2 regions of the Pseudoalteromonas qingdaonensis genome follow, and region 2 is predicted to be linked to the other one. Evidence: predicted binding sites of a transcription regulator. Region 2 holds the regulator's gene; the other holds the start of a gene.
What was found. The regulator NrdR, encoded in region 2, represses ribonucleotide reductase genes. The targets are predictions, from matches to a motif close to AAACACNANATNTNGTGTTT.

Region 1 (6,104 bases), on a different contig from region 2:
CGCGATACGTTCACCGTTTGTCCGAAAAACATCGGTTCTTTTAATTGGTCGTTACGGTTACGGCTAAAAGTGGAGTATGACATGGTCGTGGGATCTCAAAATCAGGGTCGAACAACAAAGCAAAGCGGCTGTGAGGCCGCTTGCTTAATTATTATTATATCTTACAAGCGCCGCCTTCACAGCCGTCATCGGCCTGGGGCTTAAACTCGTCTTGGGCGTCCGAGGCACCATCACGGGTGTTGTGATAGTACAAGGTCTTCACACCCAGTTTATAGGCGGTAAGCAGATCTTTAAGCAAGAGCTTCATCGGCACCTTGCCGCCATCGAACTTATTCGGATCATAGTTGGTGTTGGCCGAAATAGTCTGGTCAACGAACTTTTGCATTATGCCCACTAGCTGCAGGTAGCCATCGTTTGATGGAATATCCCACAGTAATTCATATTGATCTTTAAGACGCTCATACTCAGGCACAACCTGCTTAAGGATACCGTCTTTAGATGCCTTAACGCTGATATGACCGCGCGGTGGCTCAATGCCGTTAGTGGCATTGGAGATTTGCGACGAGGTTTCTGATGGCATAAGGGCCGACAGTGTTGAGTTACGCATGCCGTGAGCTTTAATGCTCTCGCGCAGAGCGTCCCAATCCAGGTGCAGTGGCTCATCACAAACGCTATCAAGATCCTTTTTATAGGTATCGATAGGCATGATGCCTTGCGAATAAGTGGTTTCATTAAACTTAGGACAGGCGCCTTTTTCTTTGGCCAGCTCGTTTGATGCTTTCATCAAATAGTATTGAATCGCTTCAAAGGTTTTATGCGTCAGGCTGTTAGCGCTGCCATCTGAATAACGCTTACCATTTTTAGCCAGGTAATAGGCAAAGTTAATCACGCCCACACCTAAAGTACGACGACCCATGGTGGCATTGTAGGCAGCCGGTACTGGGTATTCTTGATAATCCAGCAGGTTATCAAGGGCACGAACAGCCAGCTCAGCTAGCTCTTCAAGCTCGTCCAGAGACTCAATGGCGCCCAGGTTGAAGGCCGACAGAGTACATAGAGCGATTTCACCGGTTTCGTCGTTCACATCGTTTAGCGGCTTGGTTGGTAAAGCGATTTCCAGACACAGGTTAGACTGGCGTATCGGTGCAACCTTGGCATCAAACGGGCTGTGAGTATTACAGTGGTCAACGTTCTGCAGGTAGATGCGGCCTGTGCTGGCACGCTCTTGCAAGAACATAGAGAAGAGTTCAATGGCCTTGATACGCTTCTTACGAATAGACTCATCTTGTTCGTATTTTACGTAAAGCTCTTCAAACAGCTGCTGATCTTCAAAGAAGGCATCGTAAAGACCCGGTACATCCGATGGGCTGAACAGGGTGATAAAGCCGTCTTTAATTAAACGGGTATACATCAGTTTGTTAAACTGCACACCGTAGTCAAGGTGACGTACACGGTTATCATCAACACCACGGTTGTTCTTAAGTACCAGTAGGTTTTCAACCTCTAGGTGCCAAAGCGGGTAGAACAAAGTCGCGGCACCGCCACGTACGCCGCCTTGCGAACAGCTTTTAACCGCTGTTTGGAAGTGCTTATAAAAAGGAACACAACCTGTGTGGTAGGCTTCGCCGTTGCGAATTGGGCTACCTAGGGCGCGAATACGACCAGCGTTGATACCGATACCAGCGCGCTGAGATACGTATTTTACAATCGCCGATGAAGTGGCGTTAATTGAATCCAGGCTGTCGGCACATTCAATTAGTACGCATGAACTAAACTGACGCGTTGGTGTACGCACGCCCGACATAATAGGTGTAGGCAATGAGATCTTAAACAAAGACACCGCATCGTAAAAACGCTTCACATAATCAAGGCGCGTCTCTTTTGGGTAATCCGAGAACAGGCTGGCAGCAACCAGGATATACAGGAACTGGGCGCTTTCATAAATATCGCCAGTGACGCGGTTTTGTACCAGGTACTTACCTTCTAGCTGCTTCACGGCAGCATAGCTGAAGTTTAAATCGCGGCTATGGTCAATAAACTGATCCATTTGCTCGAATTCCGACTGAGTGTAGTCGGACAGTAAATGCTGATCGTAACGCTTGTCTTCAACGAGTTTAACAACATGATCATACAGCTTAGGTGGCTCAAAACGACCATAGGCTTTTTTGCGCAGGTGGAAAATAGCCAGACGCGCCGCCAAATACTGGTAGTCAGGCGTATCTTTCGAGATCAAGTCCGCCGCCGATTTGATAATCGTTTCGTGAATATCTTCGGTGCGAATACCGTCATAGAATTGAATATGAGACTTAAGTTCTACCTGAGATACAGATACATTATTGAGCCCTTCGGCGGCCCAAGTAATGACACGATGAATTTTATCTAAATCCAACGCTTCCTTACGTCCATCGCGTTTGCTAACAGATAACTGTTGAGTCATAGTTATTACCCGTAATTATAATTAGTTGTATTAGCGCACAGCTGTTAAAGGTGTTTTTCAGCTATTGCAGGCGATGTATTTACTACGTTTTAGCATACCTTCGCTTTGCGCCATCGCCCACGGCCACCAAGCATTTATAGCTGTATAAGATTCAAACACTAGATATGGTGTTTTCATCACTGTGATTCACAAGATAGTGGGGTCTGCGTGTATTTGCAAGAGGTGCAAACTGTGACAATCTGTGGATAAGTCGCCACGGTTAGTGACCGTTAACCTTCAAACATTTTTAACTCTGTCGGTCGGCGAAAAGCAACGTCAAAAAACACAAATTTAATGATTTTTTCCAAGTCTAACCGACTGGGTTTTTTATCATCAAGTCGCGCATCTTTTCATCACGCTAATTCTTACTTGTGCACTATATCTGGTGTTTAAAAAATAACATACCACCAGATATAGTGTGTCCGCACTTCTAAAAAACACCAGGCGGATTCGCTACACTTGTGTTACGCCAGCTTTTCAAAGTGCAAAATGTAGTTAACGCCTAAGTCCTGGCCCAAGGTGTATTGCTTAGTTAACGGGTTGTAGCTTAGTCCGGCACTGTGGCGCACCTTTAACCCGGCTTGCTCAGCCCATTGGATAAGCTGCGATGGGCGGATAAACTTTTTATGGTCGTGGGTGCCTTCGGGCACAAGTTTAAGTAATTTCTCGGCGCCAACAATGGCAAACAGATAGGCCTTGGCAGTTTTATTTAAGGTTGAGAAATAAACCTGAGCGCCGGGTTTGGCAAGGGCGGCAGCGCTGGCTATCACGGATTGCGGGTCCGGCACATGCTCAAGCATTTCCATACAGGTCACCACATCGAAGCGCTCTGGGTGCTCGCTCGCATATTGCTCCGCGGTAATTTGTTGGTATTGGACTTTAACACCAGACTCTAAACTATGGAGCTTGGCGACATTCAGTGGTTCACGACCCATATCTATGCCGGTGACCTTGGCACCGAGCTTGGCCATGCTCTCGGCGAGTATGCCACCGCCACAGCCTATATCCAGAGTTTCTTTGTCGGCCAGGCCATTGGCATGTTGGGCGATAAAGTCCAGGCGCAGGGGATTGATTTCGTGTAAGGGTTTAAATTCGCCATCGAGATCCCACCAGCGCTGTGCTATGGCTTCAAATTTTGCAATTTCATCCGTATCTACATTTTGATGTTCGGTCATATAAAACTTCCTCGTTCGTCTGAGGCCATTATACGGGGGGATTTTGTGAAATCGCAAAGATTTAGCGCCTGTAAAAATAAAAATTATGTGATAGCATGGGCTGAGATAATAACGACAATGGGGCAGGTGATAAGCCGAGTATAACTCGTGCCGATTACAGCCTGTCGCAAATAAGAAGGAAAGTGATATCAATGACTGATCTCGCCAATGAAGTCCTTCCGGTTAATATTGAAGATGAGTTAAAGAATTCCTACCTGGATTACGCCATGAGTGTAATCGTAGGACGTGCGCTTCCCGACGTTCGTGACGGCCTAAAGCCGGTACACCGTCGTGTTTTGTTCGCCATGAATGAACTCCGCAATGACTGGAACAAACCGTATAAAAAGTCTGCCCGTGTAGTGGGCGACGTCATCGGTAAATACCACCCGCACGGCGACAGTGCCGTATACGACACCATAGTACGTATGGCGCAGCCGTTTTCTCTGCGTTATATGCTGGTTGATGGCCAAGGTAACTTTGGTTCCGTGGATGGTGACTCGGCGGCGGCGATGCGTTACACCGAAGTACGCATGGCAAAACTTTCCCAAGAGTTGTTAGCCGACCTGGAAAAAGAAACCGTTGATTACGTGCCTAACTATGATGGCACCGAGATGATCCCAGATGTACTACCGACCAAGGTGCCTAACCTGCTGGTCAATGGTTCATCGGGTATCGCCGTAGGTATGGCGACCAATATCCCGCCGCACAACCTAACCGAAGTGATCAACGGCTGTTTAGCGCTTATCAAAGAGCCGCAAACCACCATTGACGAGCTGATGGAATATATTCCAGGCCCGGACTTCCCAACAGCGGCCATTATCAATGGTAAAAAAGGCATAGAGCAGGCCTATAAAACAGGTCGTGGCAAGGTTTATATTCGCGCTCGCGCGGAAGTAGAAGTGGACGAAAAAACAGGTCGCGAGACCATTATCGTTCATGAAATTCCGTATCAGGTGAATAAAGCCCGCCTTATCGAAAAAATCGCTGAGCTTGTAAAAGACAAGAAGATCGAAGGCATTAGTGCGCTGCGCGATGAGTCTGATAAAGACGGTATGCGTATCGTTATTGAAATCAAACGCGGCGAAGTGGGCGAGGTGGTACTGAATAATCTGTACGCCCAAACCCAGATGCAAACCGTGTTCGGTATCAACATGGTTGCCCTGGACGGTAACCAGCCGAAGTGCTTTAACATCAAGGAAATGCTTGAAGCATTTATTCTGCACCGTCGTGAAGTGGTTACCCGTCGTACCGTATTCGATTTACGTAAGGCTCGTGAGCGCGCTCATACCCTTGAAGGTTTGGCGATTGCGCTTGCCAATATCGACCCTATTATCGAACTTATTCGTAAGTCACCGACACCAGCAGAAGCGAAACAAGCCCTTGTTGCTCGTCCGTGGGAGCTGGGTAATGTTAAAGCCATGCTGGAAAAAGCCGGTGATAACGCCGCTCGCCCAGACTGGCTGGCGGATGATTTAGGTATTCGCGATGGTCAGTACTATTTATCTGAGCCACAGGCGCAGGCCATTCTTGAGCTACGTCTACATAAGCTAACCGGCCTTGAGCACGAGAAGATCCTTGATGAATATCAAGAGCTACTTGAGCTGATCGCTGAGTTATTACATATCCTAGGTTCGCCGGAGCGCTTGATGGAAGTGATCCGCGATGAATTGGTGACCATCAAGGAAACCTATGGCGATGAGCGCCGCACCGAAATCAGTGCCGCTGCTCACGATATCAGCCTGGAAGATCTGATCACCGAAGAAAACGTGGTCGTCACCCTGTCACATGAAGGCTATGTGAAGTACCAGCCGCTGAGCGACTACGAGGCGCAGCGCCGTGGTGGTAAGGGTAAATCAGCAACCAAGATGAAGGATGAAGACTTTATCGAGCGTCTGCTGGTCGCCAACACCCACGACACCATCTTGTGCTTCTCGACAGCCGGTCGTCTGTACTGGTTGAAGGTGTATCAGTTGCCATTGGCCAGCCGCGCTGCCCGTGGTAAGCCAATTATTAACCTGTTGCCGCTTGAAGCTGATGAGCGCATTACCGCTATCTTGCCAGTACGTGAGTACGAAGAAGATAAGTATGTCTTTATGGCGACCGCTTTTGGTACCGTGAAGAAAACGCCATTAACCGCTTATAGCCGTCAGCGCGCCAGCGGTATTATTGCCGTGAACCTCAACGAAGGCGATAGCCTGATCGGTGTGGACATCACAGATGGCAGCAATGAGATCATGCTATTTACCGACGCAGGTAAGGTAGTACGCTTTAAAGAAGCGGAAGAGTCGGCCGTGGTTGACGAAAACGGTAACCCGGTACTTGATGAAGAAGGTAACCCGGAAATCAAGTTCAAGGGTGTGCGTCCTATGGGTCGTACCGCCACAGGTGTACGCGGCATTAAGATGGCCGATGAC
Region 2 (6,104 bases):
GCAGGCCGGATAGGCGATAAAGAGTGTTTCCTGGCCGCTGCCCAAAAGCGCGATAATAGCCTTGTCTATGGCGCGTATATAGCTGCTAAGGTGCAGGGGATCAGGAAGTATTTGGCTATCATACTCGGGCGTCTGGGTCAGTCCCTGCTTACTGATAAACTGCTCGGTACGCTCGCTATGGGCAAGATCTGTGTGCGCTAATTTTGCATTATAGGCTTGGAACAGGGTGTTAAATAGCGGTCTTGCTAGCTCGCGACTCGGTTTGCGCGCTTGCAAAATACAGGTGGCGGTATTGGCGCTCAGTGATTGTAGCTCCGCTTTGGTTAACATAGGTGAGACGGAATTAAGAGGTTCTTGCGGCGGTAGAGGTTGCAATAAAGGTGGCGCTAAGGCGCTTGCATCCGAACGGGCAAATAGGTTAGCAAAGCCGCTTTCAGCTTTGTGAGTTTTGCTGAAACTTCTAAGTGCAAGTTGCTCTTTAGGTGCGTTAGATGCGCGCATAACAAGGTCCCTATGGTAGATCTTTAGTCAAGCCTAGACCTGAGTGGCGGTATTACCAGCGTTTGTAATCAGATGAAATATTTCATCTAGCAGATTTTTGCTTTGGTGCCCTGTCGGTGCCGAGCAGGCGAGTATTCGAGTTAGGTGTTTAAGCTGTATGATAGAAGCTTGATATCATTAATGTAATTTTGATTTATGGAGTCGTGGCATGACGGACAAAAATGCGCAGCATCAAAAGCGCCAACAAAAAGTAAAGGCCGAAGTGGATAAGCGCATTGAACAGGCGCAAACGGAGCAGGGCATATTGCAGGTGATCACCGGCAATGGCAAAGGCAAGTCGACCTCCGGCTTTGGTACCGTGGCGCGCTGTGTCGGTCATGGCCAAAAAGCGGCGGTGGTGCAGTTTATTAAGGGCTTGTGGGAGTGTGGCGAGCGCAACTTGCTGGAGCAGGTGGGCGTGCCTTTTGCGGTGATGAAAACCGGCTTTACCTGGGAGACACAAAACCGCGAGGCCGACACTCAGGCGGCGCAGGCAACCTGGCAGCAGGCCAAGCAATTTCTTGCCGACGAGAGCCTGGATCTGGTTTTGCTTGATGAGCTTACCTATATGCTCACCTATGACTATATAGATTTAGACGAAGTGTTGGAGACGCTGGCAAACCGGCCGAAAATGCAATCTGTGATCGTTACCGGGCGCGGCGCCCACCGCCGTTTAGTGGAGTTGGCCGACACAGTCAGTGAAGTACGCAATGTGAAACATGCCTTTGATGCCGGAATAAAGGCGCGCGCGGGGTTTGATTACTAATGGTCATTTATCGCCGATTAGTGGCTTTTACCACGCTCTTTTTTGTTAGTGCTTTTGCCTGCGCGGCTGCGAGCGTGACTGAAAGCGCGGCTGCAAGTGAAAAACCTAAGGCGATGGAGCAACGCATTATCGCCCTGTCTCCCCATATAGTGGAGAACCTCTATGCCATAGGCGCCGGCGAGCACCTGGTGGCCAGCGTCGACCATGCCGATTACCCAGAGCAGGCCAAGGACTTACCTCGTGTCGGCGGCTATTACGGGGTGCAAATAGAGAAAATTTTGGCCTTAAAACCCACTTTGGTAGTGGTGTGGCAAGGGGGCAATAAGGCCGCCGATGTGGAAACCCTGAAGCGTTTAGGCGTGCCCTTGTATATCAGTAAGATACAAGGGGTAGAGGATATTGCCACCGAGTTGCGACAACTGGGAAAGCTCACCGGCAATGTGGCCCAGAGCGAGCGGGTGGCCACGCAATTTGAGCTGAGCTATCAGCGCTTGCAACAAGATTATCAGCGCGGTGAAGGACAAAAACCTAAGGTGTTTTATCAACTTTGGCCGGCGCCCATGATGACGGTTAATAATAATACTGTGATAGGCAAGGCGATTACCCTGTGTGGTGGTGAGAATGCCTTTGCCGATAACAGCACAGACTATCCGCAGATAAGCGTTGAAAATGTCGCCCTGGCTAAGCCTGATATAATTGTTTTAAGCAGTGAAAAAAGCGCCGCCGAACAAACTCAGCAGTGGCAACAATGGGACATGATCCCAGCGGTAAAGAACAAGGCTATTCGCGCCATCGACGCTGATTTGCTGCATCGCTACAGCACTCGGATTCTTAATGGGATTAACAAGCTATGCCTGGCCATTAATTCCCAATAGCGAATTTTGTTCGTCTTAAGCTGCTTTAAGCCCAGCTAGATACGCTGGGCTTTTCATTAGTAACAAAAATGATTGTTTAACAATTAATTTAATATATTTATATATGTGATAAGAAAATATCATTCTTTTAGGGCTGTGAAAAAAATTCAATCCCTGTTTAAATAAAATAGCTAAATTAGCATGCCTGGACTTATTCAGAGCTCTCACAAGCTTAGCTATTCGCGGCGTGCCGATGCAGGAATGTGTCCACATTTCAAGTCGGCACAACAAAGAAGAGCGCTGCTTGTGACGCTCCTGAAAGGCTGGTTTAAATGAGATTTATTCTGCGTTAAATGGTTTTGACTTAGCACCACTAAGCCTGCATCCATTTGCCTTGCTTAAATCTCGTTTACTTCCAGCTGAATATTGCCAAGGCATACTATTTTAGCTACGTAGCCAATAGGCAAACGAGCCGTTTAAGCGTACAATAGCGGCCTTTCATATAGACAATCACGTTGCACCTAGGAGACAGCATGTTAGAACGTAACATGAACATTGCAGACTTTGACCCAGAATTAGCTAATGCGATGAACGCAGAAGTAGCTCGCCAAGAAGAGCATATCGAGCTTATCGCATCAGAAAACTACTGTAGCCCACGCGTACTTGAAGCCCAGGGTTCACAGCTAACTAACAAATATGCAGAAGGCTACCCAGGTAAGCGTTACTACGGTGGTTGTGAGCATGTTGACGTGGTTGAGCAACTGGCTATTGACCGTGCGAACGAGCTATTCGGCACAGATTACGCAAACGTACAGCCGCACGCGGGTTCACAAGCAAACGCCGCTGTTTTCCAAGCGCTTCTTCAGCCGCACGACACTGTACTAGGCATGAGCCTGGCACACGGTGGTCACTTGACTCACGGCGCACACGTAAACTTCTCAGGTAAAATGTACAACGCTATTCAGTACGGCCTAAATGAAGCAACTGGCGAAATCGATTACGATCAGGTTGAAGCGCTAGCGCTTGAGCACAAGCCAAAAATGATCATCGGTGGTTTCTCTGCTTACTCAGGTATCGTTGACTGGAAACGTTTCCGTGAAATCGCTGACAAAGTAGGTGCTTACCTGTTTGTTGATATGGCTCACGTTGCTGGCCTTATCGCCGCTGGCGTATACCCAAGCCCAGTACCTTACGCGCACGTGGTAACTACTACTACGCACAAGACGCTTGCTGGTCCTCGTGGTGGTCTAATCGTTTCTAACTGTGGCGACGAAGAGATCTACAAAAAGCTAAACAGCGCCGTATTCCCAGGTGGCCAGGGTGGTCCTCTATGTCACGTAATCGCTGCTAAAGCGGTTGCTTTCAAAGAAGCGCTACAGCCTGAATTTAAAGCATACCAGCAGCAGGTTGTTGCTAATGCTCAAGCCATGGTTAAAGTGCTACAAGAGCGCGGTTACAAGGTAGTTTCGGGCAAAACCGACAACCACCTGTTCCTTCTTGATTTGATCGACAAAGACATCACGGGTAAAGATGCCGATGCTGCTCTTGGTAATGCCAACATCACGGTAAACAAGAACTCGGTACCAAACGATCCGCGTTCACCGTTTGTAACTTCTGGTCTACGTCTAGGTTCTCCGGCTATCACTCGCCGTGGTTTCAAAGAAGCCGAAGCGAAAGAGCTAGCGGGCTGGATCTGTGACGTACTAGATAACATCGAAAGCACTGATGTTCAGGCACAAGTAAAAGAAAAAGTGAAAGCAATTTGCGCTAAGTTCCCTGTTTACGCATAACAGTGTCAAATAGCTATTACACAAACATTTGTGTATGATAAAGGCCGCAATTTTTGCGGCCTTTTTGTTATCTACAGGAACCCCATTCACTATGCATTGTCCTTTCTGCAGCGCTAAAGACACCAAGGTAATTGACTCACGTCTGGTCGGAGGTGGCCACCAGGTTCGTCGTCGTCGCGAATGCAATGACTGTCACGAACGTTTTACCACCTTTGAAGGGGCGGAATTAGTGATGCCGCGGGTGATCAAGCGTGATGGTTCCCGTGAGCCTTTTAATGAAGACAAGTTGCAAAATGGCCTGCACCGCGCATTAGAGCGTCGACCAGTAAAAACAGAACAAGTCGATGAAGTGGTGCATCAAATCAAATCACAAATTCGTGCCACCGGCGAGCGCGAAGTCAGCTCACAACTGATAGGCGAATGCATTATGGAAGCACTGAAGGGGCTGGATAAGGTCGCTTATGTGCGCTTTGCTTCTGTCTATCGCTCGTTTGAAGATATCCGTGAATTCGGTGAAGAAATCGCCCGCCTAGGAGACTAAGATGATCTTCAGTGCGGATGACAAGCGCTATATGCGCCGAGCCATTGAGCTGGCGTATCAAGGTCGATTCACCACCACACCCAATCCCAATGTCGGCTGTGTGCTGGTTAAAGAGGGTCAGATTATAGGTGAAGGTTTTCACCAGCAGGCCGGAACGCCACACGCCGAAGTGCATGCACTTGCGGCGGCCGGTGATAATGCCCAAGGCGCTACCGCTTATGTAACCCTTGAGCCTTGCAGCCATACCGGTCGTACCGGCCCCTGTGCCGGCGCTCTGATCAAGGCCAAGGTGGCAAAAGTCATTTGCGCCATGCAAGACCCTAATCCACAGGTCAGTGGTCGCGGCATGAAGATGCTGGCCGAGGCGGGCATAGAAGTCGCATCTGGTTTGCTTGGCGATGAAGCCGAAAAGCTAAACCTGGGCTTTTTAAAGCGCATGCGCATCGGGCGTCCTTATGTTACCTGTAAGCTCGCCGCCAGCCTGGACGGTAAAACCGCCCTGGCCAATGGTGAGAGTAAATGGATCACCGGCCCAGAAGCGCGCAAAGATGTGCAGTTATTTCGCGCCCAGCACTGCGCTATTTTAAGCGGTGCCGATACCGTGCTGGTGGATGATGCCAAGCTCAATGTGCGATTGGACGACACGCAATTGGCCGAGTATGTGCTGCCCGAGGTGCGCCAACCGCTGCGGGTGATCTTAGATAGCCGTTATCGGCTGACCCCGGATTTAGCGCTTTTTCAACAGCCCGGCGAGATATTATTAGTGCGCTCACGCACAGCCAGTGTGACGCGCAAAGAGCTTGATAAACAGCCCCTGTGGCCCAACAATGTAACCGAGTTGCTGTGCGAAGGCCTTGAAAATGGGCAGGTTAATCTTGATGCTCTGCTGGCAGAGCTGGCGCAGCGTGATATTAACTCAGTTTGGCTGGAGGCGGGGGCGACCCTGGCCGGTGCCATGGCGCAGCAGCAACTTATTGATAGCTACATTGTTTATATTGCGCCAAAATTAATGGGCAGTGATGCCAAAGGCTTGTTAACTATGGGCCCCTTTACGGCCATGACTCAAGTGCCAACCCTGCACTTTAGCGATATGACCCCGGTTGGTGAGGATATTCGCCTTACCTTAGAACAACTTAGAGTAGAATAGCCATGTTTACAGGTATTATTGAAGCAACGGGCACGCTCAGCTCCCTGACCTTGGTTGATGGCGACTTAAGCGTGCGCGTACAAAGTGACAACTTGGACATGAGTGACGTCGCGCTTGGCGACAGTATCGCTACCAATGGCGTTTGTTTGACCGTTACTGAAAAATTCAGCGATGGTTTTAGTGCCGATGTCTCTAAAGAGACCTTGTCACTGACGCGCTTTGCGCATTATCAGCGCGGCCAGCGAGTCAATTTAGAAAAGGCTCTGCAGCCGATTTCACGCCTAGGCGGGCACCTGGTTTCCGGCCATGTGGATGGCATTGCCGAGGTGGTAAAAGTCAGCCCTAATGCCCGCGCCATCGACTATTGGCTAGCGGCGCCGGAAGCGCTGATGAAATATATTCCCTACAAGGGCTCGGTGTGCATCGACGGCGCCAGTTTGACCGTTAATGAAATCGACGGCAACCA

Region 1: nrdA (class 1a ribonucleoside-diphosphate reductase subunit alpha) is a predicted target of NrdR. The motif match lies at 2,591-2,610, and genes of this name have one in related genera.

The regions. Positions count from the first base shown of each region.
Region 1 is NZ_JBCGCU010000002.1:269,643-275,746, forward strand. It holds gene nrdB (class Ia ribonucleoside-diphosphate reductase subunit beta) at 1-83, opposite strand, end outside; gene nrdA (class 1a ribonucleoside-diphosphate reductase subunit alpha) at 155-2,437, opposite strand; gene ubiG (bifunctional 2-polyprenyl-6-hydroxyphenol methylase/3-demethylubiquinol 3-O-methyltransferase UbiG) at 2,941-3,651, opposite strand; gene gyrA (DNA topoisomerase (ATP-hydrolyzing) subunit A) at 3,843-6,104, shown strand, end outside.
Region 2 is NZ_JBCGCU010000001.1:17,101-23,204, reverse strand. It holds gene WCN91_RS00110 (hypothetical protein) at 1-501, opposite strand, end outside; gene cobO (cob(I)yrinic acid a,c-diamide adenosyltransferase) at 710-1,306, shown strand; gene WCN91_RS00100 (cobalamin-binding protein) at 1,381-2,181, shown strand; gene glyA (serine hydroxymethyltransferase) at 2,694-3,950, shown strand; gene nrdR (transcriptional regulator NrdR) at 4,042-4,491, shown strand; gene ribD (bifunctional diaminohydroxyphosphoribosylaminopyrimidine deaminase/5-amino-6-(5-phosphoribosylamino)uracil reductase RibD) at 4,493-5,638, shown strand; gene WCN91_RS00080 (riboflavin synthase) at 5,641-6,104, shown strand, end outside.